2 regions of the Kosakonia radicincitans DSM 16656 genome follow, and region 1 is predicted to be linked to the other one. Evidence: riboswitches for the same ligand, from Rfam matches in the RefSeq annotation. Region 1 holds a riboswitch; the other holds the start of a gene.
What was found. Region 1 has a riboswitch for fluoride ahead of Y71_RS30540 (hypothetical protein). Riboswitches for the same ligand answer to the same signal wherever they lie in the genome.
Positions count from the first base shown of each region.

Region 2: another riboswitch for fluoride. It lies ahead of Y71_RS12995 (DHHA2 domain-containing protein); the one in region 1 lies ahead of Y71_RS30540 (hypothetical protein).

Region 1 covers NZ_CP018016.1:5,206,761-5,214,645, reverse strand. The annotation lists gene Y71_RS25050 (universal stress protein) at 160-648, shown strand; gene Y71_RS25045 (MutS-related protein) at 838-2,376, shown strand; gene Y71_RS25040 (MutS-related protein) at 2,373-3,881, shown strand; gene Y71_RS25035 (2,3-bisphosphoglycerate-dependent phosphoglycerate mutase) at 4,206-4,892, opposite strand; gene Y71_RS30540 (hypothetical protein) at 4,960-5,595, opposite strand; fluoride riboswitch at 5,637-5,711, opposite strand; partial or broken gene Y71_RS31195 (plasmid SOS inhibition protein A) at 5,908-6,243, shown strand.
Region 2 covers NZ_CP018016.1:2,682,330-2,690,214, reverse strand. The annotation lists gene Y71_RS13015 (TonB-dependent siderophore receptor) at 1-656, shown strand, start outside; gene Y71_RS13010 (iron-siderophore ABC transporter substrate-binding protein) at 650-1,516, shown strand; gene fhuB (Fe(3+)-hydroxamate ABC transporter permease FhuB) at 1,509-3,482, shown strand; gene Y71_RS13000 (cyclic peptide export ABC transporter) at 3,512-5,125, shown strand; fluoride riboswitch at 5,339-5,407, shown strand; gene Y71_RS12995 (DHHA2 domain-containing protein) at 5,485-6,393, shown strand; gene Y71_RS12990 (adenine nucleotide alpha hydrolase family protein) at 6,390-6,815, shown strand; gene eno (phosphopyruvate hydratase) at 6,832-7,885, shown strand, end outside.

The DNA of each region.
Region 1 (7,885 bases):
AGCGCCTCGCAAAGGATTCAAATGTTTTCATGGCCTCCTTCAGCCTGTCGGGAAAGTTAGCTCTGTACCATGTCAGTTGGAAAAAATGATGAAGCCTAAGAAAGAAAAAGCTTTCCAGTAGGCGCCGTAAACAGAGATGAAACCGAAGAGGGTAATATCGTGATTACAAAAATTCTGATTGCCTATGATGGTTCGGAGTCTGCAAAAGAGGCCATGGATTTCGCCTTTGAACTTGCTCATCATTTTAACAGCGAATTGTATGTTATGGCTGTTTTTCACTTAACTGAGTTTGGCGGTGAGGTTGAGATGCAGGATTTTGTGAGTCGGACACAATCCTACTTCTATCAGAGGATGAGAAATCTGAGGAAACAGTATCCGGAAATGAAAAAAAAAACCAGATTACATATTGCCACAGGGCATCCGGCAGAACAGATTCTGCATTATGCCGATGGTCATGGTATCGATCATATTGTGGTCGGGCACAGAGGAAAAAAACAGTTTTCTCAGTGGTTGTTGGGTTCAGTTGCTCGACAGGTGGTGGACCATGCCCCTTGCCCGGTAACAGTTACCCATGAGAATATTCTCATTGGATGGTACGCAACAGATTTATTTCCTTGTGTTTTTTTTACGAGAAGTTCGGTTCAGTGACCATAGCGAGAAAGCAAAAACACAAATCAGGCCCAGTGAAAGGAGAATTAACGTCATTATTAAATAGTCCATGATAGCCTCCATTTTTATACTGTGACCATTTTAGCATGTCATGCAATTTAATATGTGAATGTAAATGATTTTTATATTCAATGGATAATATGGCAACAAAGTCAGTCTGGAGAAAAGATGGAATTTATAAGCATATTGTATGCCACACTCGACGGAAACCGTCAGCATACACTCAGAAAAAATGAACCTGCATGTTTTGCTGATTTGAACCTTGATAAAGTTATCACTTCGATAACTCATGATCGGGAAGTGTATAATATTAAACCATTTTTTTATTCACCATTAGAATATCTTGACGATATCTACTATCGGCAGGGCATAATTCAGGATGTTGGAAATGAAAATCTCTATAGTGCTATAAAGGAATTCTCATCTGACATGCAGAAAATTAGAGAGATTTCTGGGAAAAAGGAGTGCCGGTACTATCATTATCAGCAAAAACGTTGGGAACTTGAGTGTATACTACTTTATTGTCAGTCGGTTACAAAATTCCGGGAGCATTTAAGCTCGTTGTTACTTCGGTCGTCCGGTATGACAAATTTTAGAAATTATCTTTCCGGATACATTGATAGTGAGAATTTCAAAAGTTTATCCGCAATGGCAAGCCGGATAAAAGATAATCTTGAGGGAATTCGCTATAATCTCAGAATTAAAGGTGACACAATCAATGTGGAACACCATGCAGATGAAATAAACTATAGCGATAAGATTATTAGTGTTTTCTCAAAATTCAAACAACGTGATGTAACGGTTAAACTTGATTTTAAGAGTCATGACACTGTCATGACTAATGTTGAAGCCAGGATTCTGGAGTGCGTTGCCAGACTTTTTCCGTCTGTTTTTTCTGAACTCGATACGTTTATTGAAACCAGAAGCGATTATCAGAGTCATACACTGAACATTTTTGAACGTGAAATCCAGTTTTATCTTGCCAGCATCGAATATTTCCGCAACTTTCAGAACGCTGGATTATCATTTTGTATTCCTGAGATAAATGTTAATAATAAAAATATAACAGTCACCAACGGATTTGATCTGGCTCTTGCTTATTCACTTCTGAAGAAAAAAGAGAATGTAGTATGTAATGATTTTCAGTTGCGGGAACGTGAACGCATTTTAGTTGTTTCTGGCCCTAATCAGGGAGGGAAAACCACATTTGCCAGAATGATCGGACAGTTGCACTATCTGGCTTTGCTGGGGCTATACGTTCCCGCAGAGGATGCGAATTTGTTTCTGGTCGATAATATTTTTACTCATTTTGAAAAAAGCGAAAATATTCATGATTTTAGGGGTAAATTGTATGACGACCTTGTACGGATCAAATCTATACTTGATGTGGCTACATCAAAAAGCCTTATTATCATGAATGAGATTTTTACCTCAACAACTTCACACGACGCGTTATACCTTGGAACCCAAATTATTAAAAAAATAGTGATGCTGGATGCACTTTGTGTATGTGTGACTTTTATCGATGAACTCACCAGACTGGATCGGGCTATCGTCAGTATGATGAGTACGGTGGAAAATGATGAAAGGGCTTCACGAACCTACAGGATTGCCAGAAAACCTTCGGATGGCGTGGCGTGGTCAGCGACATTGGTTCAGAAGTATGGTCTGACATATGAAAAAATAAAAGGGGAGTTGAATGGATGAACGTATATCTGATGTATAAAGATGCTGATTTTGTTTTGGATGATATCTTCCCGGATAATTTCAATATCCAGGTGAGAGATCTGGGGTTGGATGTATTATTCCAGAGTCTTTCTGCTGGGGATGAGTTTTTATATTCAGTGGTCGAAAAAGCCTGTTCTCAGTCGCTTGCTGACGTTCCGTGTATTGAGTACAGACAGGCTATTTTGCGTGACTGTCTTTATAACTCAAATATTATCAGTGAATTTTATCAGGCGGTTGTTGAGTGCCTGGCGATGGAGAAAGAAAAACTTCACTACATTGTATTTGGTCATTCCCCCTCAGCAATGCTTCATCAGTCAATTTCCTTCACTCGTTTTTTTCTTGAAAATTTAAAGAAAGTCAGAGCTATTGCTGAAAAAAATATTTATTTTTTTGATTCATCCGGAATGACACGCCTCCTGAAGATGATTATCCAGGAACTGAATGAGGATTATCTGAGGGGTATAGAAGAACATCTTAAACAGATGGACTTCAAAAGAGGCGTATTAATGAGTGCCAAGCTTGGTCCGGGAAGTCGTGGAGACGAGTATATTCTCAGAGAACCCAACTCGCCGGATAAGTGCTGGTTCAGGCGCATTTTCTCAAGGAGACCTGAACATTACTCGGTTCAAATAGCCCCTCGTGATGAAAATGGCTTCAGAGCACTTAGCGATTTACGGGATGAGGGACTGGTACTGGTTGCTAGTGCAATGGCGCAGTCTACAGAGCATTTACGGAATTTTTTCAAATCACTGCGTGCAGAGCTAGGATTTTATGTGTGCTGCATTAACCTTGCTGAAGAATTAAATAAACGCAATTTACCCCAGTGTTTCCCTGTTCCTGTATATAAACGAGAGCGTCGTCTGGTTTTTGAATCGTTGTATGATGTTTGTCTGGGGCTTACATCAGACAAGAATATCGTCGGCAATACATTAAAGACTGATAATAAAAACACATTCATTATTACCGGTGCAAATCAGGGCGGGAAGTCTACCTTTTTACGTAGTATTGGACTGGCACAGATAATGATGCAAAGCGGAATGTTTGTCGTGGCTGAGTATTTCTGTACCAATATTTGCGGTCAAATCTTTACTCACTATAAGTGTGAAGAGGATAGCTCTATGGTTAGTGGAAAACTGGATGAAGAGCTCCTGCGTATGCGCGATATCGTTGATCTTCTGGAACAAGACGATCTTGTCCTGTTCAATGAGTCGTTTTCAGCGACCAACAGCCGGGAAGGGGCTGATATTATCAGGGGGATTGTGATGGCGCTTGCAGAGAGCAGGGTAAAAATTTTTTTTGTTACCCATTGTTCAGAGTTTGCCTGCGCGTTTTATCAGGAATTCCATCCAGATACCGAATATCTGTGTGCTGAAAGACGAGACGATGGTGAAAGGACGTTCAGGATCGAGGAGGGAGCACCGATGGATACTAGCTTTGGTGAAGACTTATATCAGGCGGTTTTTACATCTGATGAGCTTGCATGATCCTCTGTTCCTGATAAAAACAGAACAGGGATGTGTTTTTAAAGCATTGCCATCATTAAATGGCCAGCCGCTTTCATCAGTAGTGAATCGATAGAATGGTGTTATTAATAAAAGAATTGCTGTTCTGACTAAATGCCTCGTCTTCAGAAGGAAAAGTGGAGAGCATTGTCATACCACCATACAATCCAGTGGTAACATAAAAACTCCACGCTGGGGCACGGTGGAACGGTCCGGCAACATATGGACACATACTAGTGATACGCAGATAATCATTGCTAATAATGAATTATAAATAAAACACTTAAACCCACAGAATATCGTAACTTACTCCAGTATATAGCGACCACTGATGGTTTTGTCTTCGCTCATTTCATAAAGGACTGGGACACCCGTAGGGATATGCAGATCCATTACATTATTTTCGTCTGTCTGCTCAAGGTACATTGTCAGAGCCCGAAGCATATTGGCATGGCCGATCAGTAATAATGTTTCTCCGCTGACGACGCGGGGAGCGATGACATGCTGCCAGTAAGGTATAACTCTTCGTAGTGCCATCTCAAGACTTTCACCTTTTGGGAGATCTGACAGAGCAATATGGTGATAGCGGGCTTCGCGATGGAGAAGTTGTGGGGCTGCCGCAAGCAAAGGCGGAATACCTCGGTAACTTTTTCGCCAGTGATACACCAGTTCCTCGCCCATTTGTTGTGCCGCTTCATCTTTCCTCATCCCTTGCAGGGCGCCATAATGACGTTCATTCAACCGCCAGGTTTTACTCACTGGCAGCCATAACAGGTTCAGTGTCTCCATTATCAACCAAAGTGAATGTATTGCCCGGTTGAGAACAGATGTACAGGCTGAATCTATCTGTATACCAGCCTGTTTTATGAGCCTGGCTGCATGTCGGGCTTCTTCTTCTCCTCTCCTGGTCAGCGTAACGTCTGTCCATCCTGTAAAACGATTTTGCTGATTCCATTCACTTTCGCCATGTCGGAGCAAAATTATTTTTCCCATGACCCAGAACCCGTTGTTGTTAATAGTACGTATCAATAAATTGCCAGGGTTTTCCTGGCATTCACGTTTAATAACCTTTTTTTTTCGATGTTCTGCTGAGAAAATGGCGGACCAGCAAATGGCTGCTACTCCCGATGAAAAGGGCAATAGCGATTGCCACGTAATCATCAGGAAGTGCGGAAAAAAATACATCTGAGATTAGGAAAACCAGACAAGTTGTCAGTATTCCGATGACCGTTGATAGTAAGAGTATTTTAGGATTCACAGAGGACCTCCTTATAGCCCCCAGATCGAAGGTATGGGGTAGGTACAGGACTGGCTTTTTTAAAGGCTGGCTTACCGATAAAGACTGCCGCCTCACCCATAGCGTTTTCAATACGCTCAACTGATTGTATTTTTCAATGCGCTCTCTGCCGCAGGGGGCACCAGTTTTTAGACGACTGTAACGAAGTCCGCAAACGAATGCGTCATTATTCAGGTCCGAAATTTCACGTAATGTGGTGATGGTTTCTTGATTCTTCGTTGTCGAGCAGGTGAATTTTCCTGGACGATAATGGGGGGCTGGTCCGCCGATGTGGTTAAGCGGGTCGGCCGAAGCTGGAACACTACAGACAGTGTAGCGCAGCCCAATAACATGAATGAAAAGAGAACATTTTGACAAGGGCGTTTTGTGGAATGAGAAGAAATTGTCTGAATTTCGCATAGAAACACCTGACATACATGCTTAAAAGGAAACAGCGATATTGTATATCAGGCGTCATCATCCAGTTTGAAAGTACTGGCGGTTGGGAAAGGTGGAGCACCATCACCTTATGGATTGAGCTTAAATGAGACTTTCTCTGAAATCAATATTTATTACGGCATGCCATATCAGCGATGTGTTACAACGGGAAACAGGCAGGTATTGTTAACTTGATATTCGCTCTCCCGCAGAACGAAAAAAAATTGGTGAATATCCTGATGAGTTATCCATTCGCGGACGAAAATCATCATTCACCTTTCGCCCCTGTCGGAGGTGGTGCAGCAGTGTCTGTTCCCGGATGTGGTCTGGCGTAACCAGCCCCGTGTGGAAAAACGCGTGAATCTGCGCTGGCACAAGGTACAGCGGAAGGAAGATAAACGCTGGTGCCATGAGGCCATGCTGCATCAGAGCCTGGTCGCGCGGGCTGATCTGAGTGTTCAGTCGCCGGAAACGGTGGGAGCATAGTATTCGCGCTGGTCGGACGAACTGGCATCGATGTTCTGGCAGTGGCGCAGGCGCTTTCCCTCGCTGGCGGAACTCAGGTGGCACCAGGACGCGGTGATCCACTTTGGGTGTGTTCTCCGCCCCCGGGACACGGTGGAGGAGTAGCCTGACGGCCCGCGTGCGGCTGACCGCTGGCGCGTGCCCTCCAAGCTGAACCAGCTTGGAGGGCATATGATACATATGGAACTGGCAGACATTGCCCGTCGCTGGTCGCTGCGCACCGAAAGCAGGGGCGGTCAGTGGGCAATGTTGCCTTTATCGAAGTCGGCGCGTTAAGGGAAAACGAACAGGCAGACGCATGGGGCTGCCGGCGGGGATTCAAAGCGGCCAGCGTGGTGGTGTAGGTGAAAGTGTCACGGGCAGATTTTCTGCGTGACCGGCTGAAACCCCACAGGGCAGTGGGGGGATGGGCGATTTTTGTTATTTTCTGTGTCTGGAGGATGTCATTACCATTGATGAACTTCCCGACCGCTGGGGGCTACTCTGGGTGAATGAAAGGAGGCGCATCACAGGGCCAACTCTATGTCTCGACAACATCAGAGTAGCAGTTTACCCGCCGTAAGGCAGGAGAAGAGGCTTTGCGTTGACACGAACAACTGGGAACAGATCACTGATGTAAATATTATCAGCGAGTATACTATGAATGAAAATGATCTTCATGTGGCTGCGTAACGCTATGGTTTATCGACAAGGTTATAGACTGGAAAAAAGCCCATTAGTTGCTCTGTATTTTGCTACAGAAAAAATTCAGATGAGCTAACTGATGCTGCTGCTTTCATGACTTGGGATGTTCCAGATAGTAAATTAGATGTAATGCAAAGTTCGAAATTTCTTGGAGTAATTCAAGTAGAGCGAAATTTTTGCTAAGAAGTGTATTATAAAAGCTGTCATTTTTATGGGGTGAATTATGAAAATTATATCGCTGACCCTTTTGATGTGGTTCTTTTAAAAAGATTGATGACTATCTTGAAAATGTAAATTTCTCTTAATTTATTATAATTTAAGGTTGGGCTAAAAATAAAATAAAAACTTTAATTTTTTTATTTAAAGATATTGGGTCTCAGTGTGTCTGAAATAAATTTTTTTGAAGCCTTTTCTTTAATCTTTGAAATTGTTCTAGGGCGAAATGGACTCCAACTGCAGCGGAAATTAAGATAATGTCGACATGTTTAATGAACATCAAGCTATAATAAAACAACTACCTATAAATCAATGAGTGAAAAATCAGGGGTGTATCGCTATTTTCAAAAGGGATTAATGATGAGGCTTATCCTGCGAACCTTTTTGATACAATATCGCAAATCGATGGGGTAAGCCTTTCAGATTTAAAGGGGAAATTCATGGTTATTAAAAATAGTTATTCCTAAAGAAAAAATTGATGAAGTTCGGGAGGATTGAATTTATATAGTTTGACTAAAGAATTTATTTATCCTGAGATAATGTATTTCACCGAGTACATGCAAGACAAAATAGTCTCAAGATATCGAATCCGAACGTAAACTGCTCCTTCATGATTTAATTTCGGAACATACTAACTTTGCTTTTTGCTGTTGTAACCTTGATAAAGGATCGCACTCTGATCTAACATGGCTCCGTTATACCGTTGCGTAAAGCAACATGCCAATGTCCCTGCAATCTGAGAGGGACGCCTTCGGGTGATTGCTTGCCAAAACCGTCATGACCTGAGAGACGGAGCCTTCGGGCGGTAACTCCGTTTAACCTTTGAAAACGGAGGTCGTACAGCGAC
Region 2 (7,885 bases), 2.5 Mb from region 1:
CCCCCTATATCAGCTACTCCACCTCATTCGTTCCCAGCAGCAGCAATGATTACAACGGTCATCCGTTTAAACCGACCCGCGGGAAACAGAGTGAGATCGGCCTGAAATACGATCCTGTGGGACTGGATGCGCTGTTCACCGTTGCCCTCTACAATCTGCGCGAAACCAACATGGCCACCACCGACACGGACCATCCGGGCTTTAGCATCCAGACCGGAGAGGTACGTTCCCAGGGGCTTGAGTTGGATGGTCGCATCAATATTACTCCGGCCTGGACGGTTCTGGGCTCCTGGAACCTGATTAGCCAGACGGTCCGCAGCGCTAATGACGGAACTCAGGGCAAACACCCGGTGGGGGTATCCCGCAATACGGCGAAACTGTGGAGCCAGTACGCCTTTAACGGGGCGCTTGATGGCTTCTCGGTTGGCGGAGGAGTGCGCTATATGGGCACCAGTTATGCGAATACCAGCAACACCCTGAAAGTCCCGGCGGCTACTGTCTACGACGCCCGGGTCGCCTATCAGTGGCGCCAGTGGCAGTTGGCGCTCAACGCGGACAATATCGGCAACAAAACCTATATCGCTTCATGCAATAACCTCGGCTGCGAATACGCGCTTAAACGTCAGTACGTCGCGACGGTGAGCTACGCATGGTAACGATGTTATCCCGGCGAAAGCTGCTGCGGGCCTCGTTGCTCACCCCGCTCATGAGTTGGGCGGGGAGATCCTCAACACCGCCGAGGCTGGCGGTGCTGGACTGGGGATTGACGGAGATGCTGCTGGCTCTGGGCATCACGCCGACGGCGGTTGCCGCACCGGCGTGGTACCGCAAGCTGATCCCGGCGCCCCCATTGCCGGAGGACGTCGTGGATCTTGGGCTGCTCTTTCAGCCAAACCTGGAGACGCTGTGGGCGCTCAGACCGGATATGATCGTCATAACGCCGCAGCACGCATTGCTGAAACCCACGCTGGAAAAGATCGCCCCCACGCTCACGCTCCCGACGCATACCCTGGCGGGATTTATCACCGCTACCCGGGAGCTTGGCGCAAAATTTGATCGCCAACAGCAGGCCTCCACCCTGATTGAACAGTTGCAGCAAACGCTCAATCGCATCGCGCGGCAGGGGCGCGAGGTGAAGCTGCCGGTCTTTCTCGGCAGTGCCGTTGACACACTGCATTTGCGGCTCTGCACCGTCGACAGCCTGCCCGGCAACGTGCTGAGCGCCTGCGGGTTGCGCAATGCCTGGCGCGGCAGTCCGGGGGCAGAAGGAAGCGTACTGGTCGAGCTGACCCGCATAGCCGATACGCCTGCCAAACTACTGCTGTTTGTGCCAGAAGAGCAGCGCGACGCGATGCAACGTTGGCGTCAGAGTCCCCTGTGGCAGCAGTTGCCTCTGACGCGTCCGCAAAACCTGAATCTGCTGAACACGCAGTTCAGCGATACTGGCGCACTGATCACGGCCGGGCGCTTCGCGACGCTCCTGAATGACAGAATAGAGGCGTGGTGTAATGAGTAATACTCGCCGTGGCTGGGCGCTGATTTTGTTGCTGTGGCTCACTGCCGCGCTGATGGCCCTGTCAGAACTCCACCGCCAGGGCGGATTCAGTGCGCTCTTCGGGACAACGTCCCCCTCTTCATCGGCCATTATTTTGCGCAGCATGTGGTTCCCCCGGCAGGGAATGGCGCTGCTTACAGGCGCTACACTGGGCGTTTGTGGCTGGCTGATGCAGCGCGCCTTACGTAACCCGCTGGCGGAACCCATCACCCTCGGTATGACAGCGGGTGCCACACTGGCAATGGGGCTCGCTTCGCTGTGGTTTCCGGCACTGCTCGCCAGTGCCCGCCCTGCCCTGGCGATAACCGGCGAGCTTGCGGCGTTGCTGGCCGTCATACTGCTGAGCTGGCGGCAGCGTCTGTCTCCTCTGGTGATGGTACAGGCGGGGATGATGATTAACCTGTGGTGCGGAGCGCTCACCCTGCTTATCGCCATCATCAACGATCGCTTTCTGCTGCAGGTATTAATGTGGGGCGGTGGCTCGCTGGCGGTTGAGAGTAGCCAGCCGCTGCGCGATCTTTTGCTCCCCCTGACCGCCGCTTTTGCCGTTCTGCTTCTGATGCTCCGGCCGCTAACGCTACTGCAACTGCCGGAAACGATGGTCAATAGCCTTGGCGCCTCAGCGCTGCGCATACGGAGTATGGCGGTTCTGCTGGCGCTGGTCATGAGCGCCTTCACCATCAATGCTGTTGGCGTGATCGGCTTTCTCGGCCTGGCAGCGCCCCATCTGGCCCGCTTCGGCGGCGCGCGAACATCACGCCAGATGCTGCTACATACGGCACTTATGGGGGCCGGGTTGCTGTGGTTTACCGATCAGTGTGTCGCGCGGGTCTCGCTGGCGAATGGCCAGCTACTGCCCGTCGGTATGCTCACGGCGGTGACGGGCGGCCCGCTGCTGATGTTGCTGGCGCGCTTCTCCAGATCGGGAACGTCTCCAGTAACTGCGCCGGAACCCGCGGCTCCAGTAACCGCCGGCGCCGCATTGTTCTGGGTGTCCGGCACCCTTTTCCTGCTGGCGGTGGTGGTGTCGCTCTATACGGGCCACGGCCTGCAGCAGTGGAGTTGGGCCAGCCCGGACGAACTCGCCCATCTGCTGCCGCTGCGGGTGCCGAGACTGCTGGCGGCGCTCAGCGCTGGTGCACTGTTAGCTGGCGCTGGCGTACTGATGCAGCGGGTCAGCGGTAATCCGTTGGCCAGCCCGGAGGTACTGGGTATTGGAGGCGGTGCCGCCATGGGCGTCATGGCATGGGTTGTGCTTTTCCCCGCCAGCAGCGGCGGGCTGCTGCTGAGCAGCCTGAGTGGGGCAACGCTCAGTCTGCTGCTGACGCTGTGGAATAGCCGTCGCGGAGCGTTTAACCCGCAGCGAGTCTTGCTCAATGGACTGGCGCTGAATGCCTTGTGTCAGGCCACCGTCAGCCTGGTGATGCTCAATAATCTCACGGCAAGCGCCATGTTGCTGCCGCTCATGACCGGCAGCACCTACTACATCAGCGCGCCGCTGGCAGAGATCCTCTTTGCCTCAACGCTGCTATTACTGGCCGTGGTTCCGCTATTTCGCCGCTGGCTGCTGCTGTTGCCAATGGGCAGTATTGCCGGTTCGCTCGGTGTCTCTTTGCCGCTGGCGCGGGTTGCTGTATTGAGCCTGGCCGCCGTAATGACCGGACTGGCGACATTACTGGTGGGACCGGTATCGTTCATTGGCCTGTTGGGCCCACATCTGGCGCGCAGGCTCGGTGCCAAAACGCCGCTCTCGCAGCTGTATGCCGCAGCCCTGCTGGCCGCCACCATCATGACGTTTGCTGACTGGATTGGGCGCAATGGCCTCTATCCACGTCAGTTGCCTGTAGGGCTGGTCGCCTCGCTGATTGGTGTCCCGTTGCTGATATGGCCACTGCTGCGGGGCAAAGTATCCCGGCAGGCTGAATAAAGAATGTGCATAAAGTGAAAGGAATACAGATGTCGGTATTGATAATGGTCTTCAGGATGGTTCGAGGCTGGCTTATCCTCGCCACGATCGCTGGGCTGATCAGCGGTTTTTGTAATGCTACGCTGCTGGCAATGATTAACCACAGCCTTAACCAGCCTCTGTCCGCCGCCTGGTTCAGCCCCGGTGTCGACTTCGCCCTGCTGACCCTGCTGATGCTGGCCAGCCGGGTTATCTCTCAAACGACATTTATGTCGCTGGGCCAAAAGGTGAAAGCCCGACTGCGTAAACAACTGGTCCGGAACATCAGTGAAACCAGTTGGCTGCAGCTGGAAAAAGCCGGAATGGCGAAAGCGTTATCGGCATTGACGCAGGATCTCGATACGCTGGTAGTCTTTTTTGTTAGCCTGCCTAACCTTTGTATCTATGGTGCAGTGATCGCTGGCTGCCTCATCTACCTTGGCAGCCTGTCGCCGAGCGTTCTGTTGCTGGCTATCGTTGCCATCCTGCTGGGAAGTTTCGGCTATCGTGCGGCTCAGGGCCCGGCAATGGGGCTGTTGCGCACGTCGCGTCAACGGGAAGATACGCTGATTCAGCAGTGTAAAAAATTGTTCGATGGCGCACGGGAGTTCAGGCTCAATACCATGCGCCGCCAGCAGTTTGTTGGCAGTGAGTTGTCCCATACCATTGAAGCCGTATGCCGGGAGCGCACCCGGGGGTACGCACTGTACGGTCTGGCCAGCAGTTGGGGCAGTATTCTGTTTTTTGCCTTTATCGGAGTCGTACTCTTCGGGCTGCGCGACATGCTGGCACTGGATACCCGAACGTTGACTGGCTATATCATGGTCTTCCTGTATATGGTGGTTCCGGTGGAAGGCATCCTCTCTGCTCTGCCTGCCATCGCAGGTGCCCGGATCGCAATGCAGCGGGTCCAGCAACTTACCACCGGATTAAGCCCGGAAATTTCCCCGAAAACGTACGCGGCAGAACCATTTACCTCTCTGGCACTGGAGAATATTCACTACCAGTATCAGGGTGAAGATGGGGAACGTTTTTCCCTCGGCCCGTTGAGCCTGACCTTTACGCCCGGGGAGCGTGTCTTTATCGTTGGCGGCAACGGTAGCGGTAAAACCACGCTGGCAAACTTGCTGGTGGGGATCTTCCCCGCTGACAGCGGCCAGCTATGGCTGAATGGCAACCCTGTCGCGGCAGACGATCTCCAGCACTGGCGTCAGCACTTTTCAGTGATTTTCAGCGATTTCTTTCTCTTTGATGATGTTGTGTTCGTCACCGATCGGACGCAGTCACAGGTTGAGCATCTTCTTAACCTGCTCAAACTTAAGCATAAAGTCAGCTTTAACAACGGGCGCTTCTCTACCGTCGCACTCTCTCAGGGGCAGCGTAAAAGACTGGCCCTGTTGCAGAGCTGGCTGGAGAACCGCCCGATCTATCTGTTCGATGAATGGGCTGCCGACCAGGATCCGGAGTTTAAGGCCGTTTTCTATCTCGAGTTGCTGCCAATGCTGAAAGCGGAGGGGAAAACCGTGATCGCCATTACTCATGACGATCGCTATTTCCATCTGGCGGATCGGCTCATTAAGCTGGAGTCGGGTAAGATTGTCGAACACTCGCCTCTGGTAGCGTGAGAAGGCCGCTCAGCTTTTGCAGAGCAATGTCACGGCCACCAGTCATCAAACAGCCGGGGCGGCAGCCTGACATTACATGGCGCCGCGCCCGACAATTGCAGGGATGCACTGAAATCAGCCCAGCGTGACATTTGAGCCGTCTGTTGAACCCGTGGCAATTAAGTATTAACCAGCCGAAATGGTGGCTGACAGCTTTGTTCTTCTGACCTATACTGCCTGCAAGGTGATGGCGTTCCACCTTTCCCAACCGCCCCGTCCGGGGCTGATGACGCCTGATATGACTCTTGATTTTCAGGAGGTATGTCAGGCCGTCGATAAATCCTTCCGGCCTGTGTACTTCCCTTAACGGGGATACATCTTTGATTAATGTTTTTGGTCATCTTAACCCTGACAGCGACGCTGTCTGCACCGCAGCCGTGACGGCGGGCTGGCTCAACCGGTGTAATCGTCCTGCCCGTGCCTGGCGGCCCGGTGAAGCGAATCCTGAGACACGCTATATTTTTGAAGCTGCCGGGCTCTCCCTGCCGCCCCTGCTTGATATTCCACTGAAAGGTGAACCGGTATGGCTGGTCGATTTTACCGAACCGGCACAGGGGCCTGCTGATCTCCTCCAGAGCAATATCATCGGGATTATCGACCATCACCGGCTTGGCGGTCTGGTCACGCAACTGCCGCCGGAGGTCTGGATAAAACCGGCAGGCAGCAGCGCAACAGTACTCTGGCTGCTGATGGATGCAGAAATGCGCCGCACAATGCCCCCGACTCACGCCATCCTGCTTCTTGGCGCGCTGCTCAGCGACACCGTTAATCTGCGCTCACCCACCACGACGGAAGACGATATCCGTACAGCCACTGAACTCTGCGTTCTGTCGGGAGTAAAACGTAAGGCGTTTGCCCGCGGGCTATTGGCAGCCAAAACCGATATCACCGGACAGTCCACAGAACAGCTTCTGCATAAAGACCTTAAGACCTTTTCGCTCGCCGGCACGGATGTGCGTATCGCACAACTGGAGGTGAGTTCACCAGGCCAGGTCACTCCCGTACTGGATGAACTGCAAAATGCGATGGCGCAGATGGCGGTGACAACCGGAGCCGGACTTATCGTGCTGATGGTGACTGATATCCGTGAATACTTTTCAACACTGTATTTCGCCGGGCCGGAGAGTGGCAACGCGGCGCCCTGCTCCGTGCCGGACATGGTCAGCCGGAAGAAACAGCTTCTGCCCTGGCTGGAACACTTCCTCAATCAAAGCCGGAGACAGCCATGAAAATCTACACACATGCACTTGTTCTTGTTCAGGGGAAAGAGGATGGCGTCCCCCTGCTCGCACTGGCGGCAACTCTGTCCCGCCTGCTGCAAATGAACATCACACTTGCTCATATCTGTAATGACTATCGGGAGATGAACTACATATCGGACGGCCTGATGGACGATGCCGTATCAAAAGACGTTGTTCAGGCGAAGGCGTTGTTCAGTGAGCTGACGTCCTCTGTGGCGGAGCACGTTGACGCGCGAGAGCTGGTCACCATGCGGCGTTTTGAAGATGTACAGAAATGCATTACCGACACCGGTGTGGACCTGGTGATTGCAGGCCACCGGAACCGTTTTATGGGAGCACTGACGTCCCGTTCGGCTGAATACGTTAACCACCTGAACGTAGACGTTCTGATTAAACACATTCACGACTGAGCTACAGGAGAACTGTATGAATTTTCTACTTGAAAAAGTCACGGCCCGCGAAATTCTCGACTCTCGCGGTAATCCCACGGTTGAGGTGGACGCTTTTACTTCAGATGGTCAGATGGCACGTGCATCGGTACCGTCCGGGGCCAGTACCGGCTCAAGAGAGGCAACTGAACGCCGCGATGGTGATCCCGGGCGTTTCGGCGGGAAAGGAGTCCGTGATGCCGTTAAGGCCGTGGAGACAGAAATTTGCGACGCCGTCAGGGGAACCGATGTGCGGGAGCAGCGGCGACTGGATAATCTGATGCGGGAACTGGACGGTACGGAGAACAAAAGCCGACTTGGTGCCAATGCCATTCTGGGTGTTTCGCTGGCGGTGGCCAGACTGGCCGCTCAGGTCACCCGTCAGCCACTTTACCGCTATCTCGGCGGACTCAATGCCAGCCTTTTGCCCGTTCCGTGTATGAATATTATTAACGGTGGCGTTCATGCCCGTGGTCAGGGAGCCGATTTTCAGGAATTCATGATAGCACCGCACGGTGCTTCAACGCTGGCAGAGGCCGTTCGTCAGGGCAACGAGGTCTATCAGACTCTGCGCCAGATCCTGCTGTCCCGGAACCTCTCCGCTGCGGTGGGCGATGAAGGGGGATTTGCTCCGGCCGTCTCCTCGAACCGTGAGCCGCTGGAATTCATTGTTCAGGCCATTGAGAAAGCCGGTTACCGACCGGGGGAAGATATCAGTATCTGTATGGACCCGGCATCCAGCGAATTTTACCGTGACGGGAAATATCACCTTCGCACCGAAAACAGCGCCCTGAGCGCTGAAGAGATGACGGATTATTATGGTGAACTGATGAGCCACTTCCCCATTGTCCTGCTTGAAGACGGGCTCGCCGAGGATGACTGGGCTGGCTGGAAACATCTGCATGAGAAACTTGGCGGACGCGCCGAACTGGTCGGTGACGACCTTTTCGTAACGAATGTGAAGTATATCCGCCGGGGTATTGAAGAAAACCTGGCCAGCGCGGCGCTCATCAAACTCAACCAGATTGGTACGTTGAGCGAGACGTTCGACG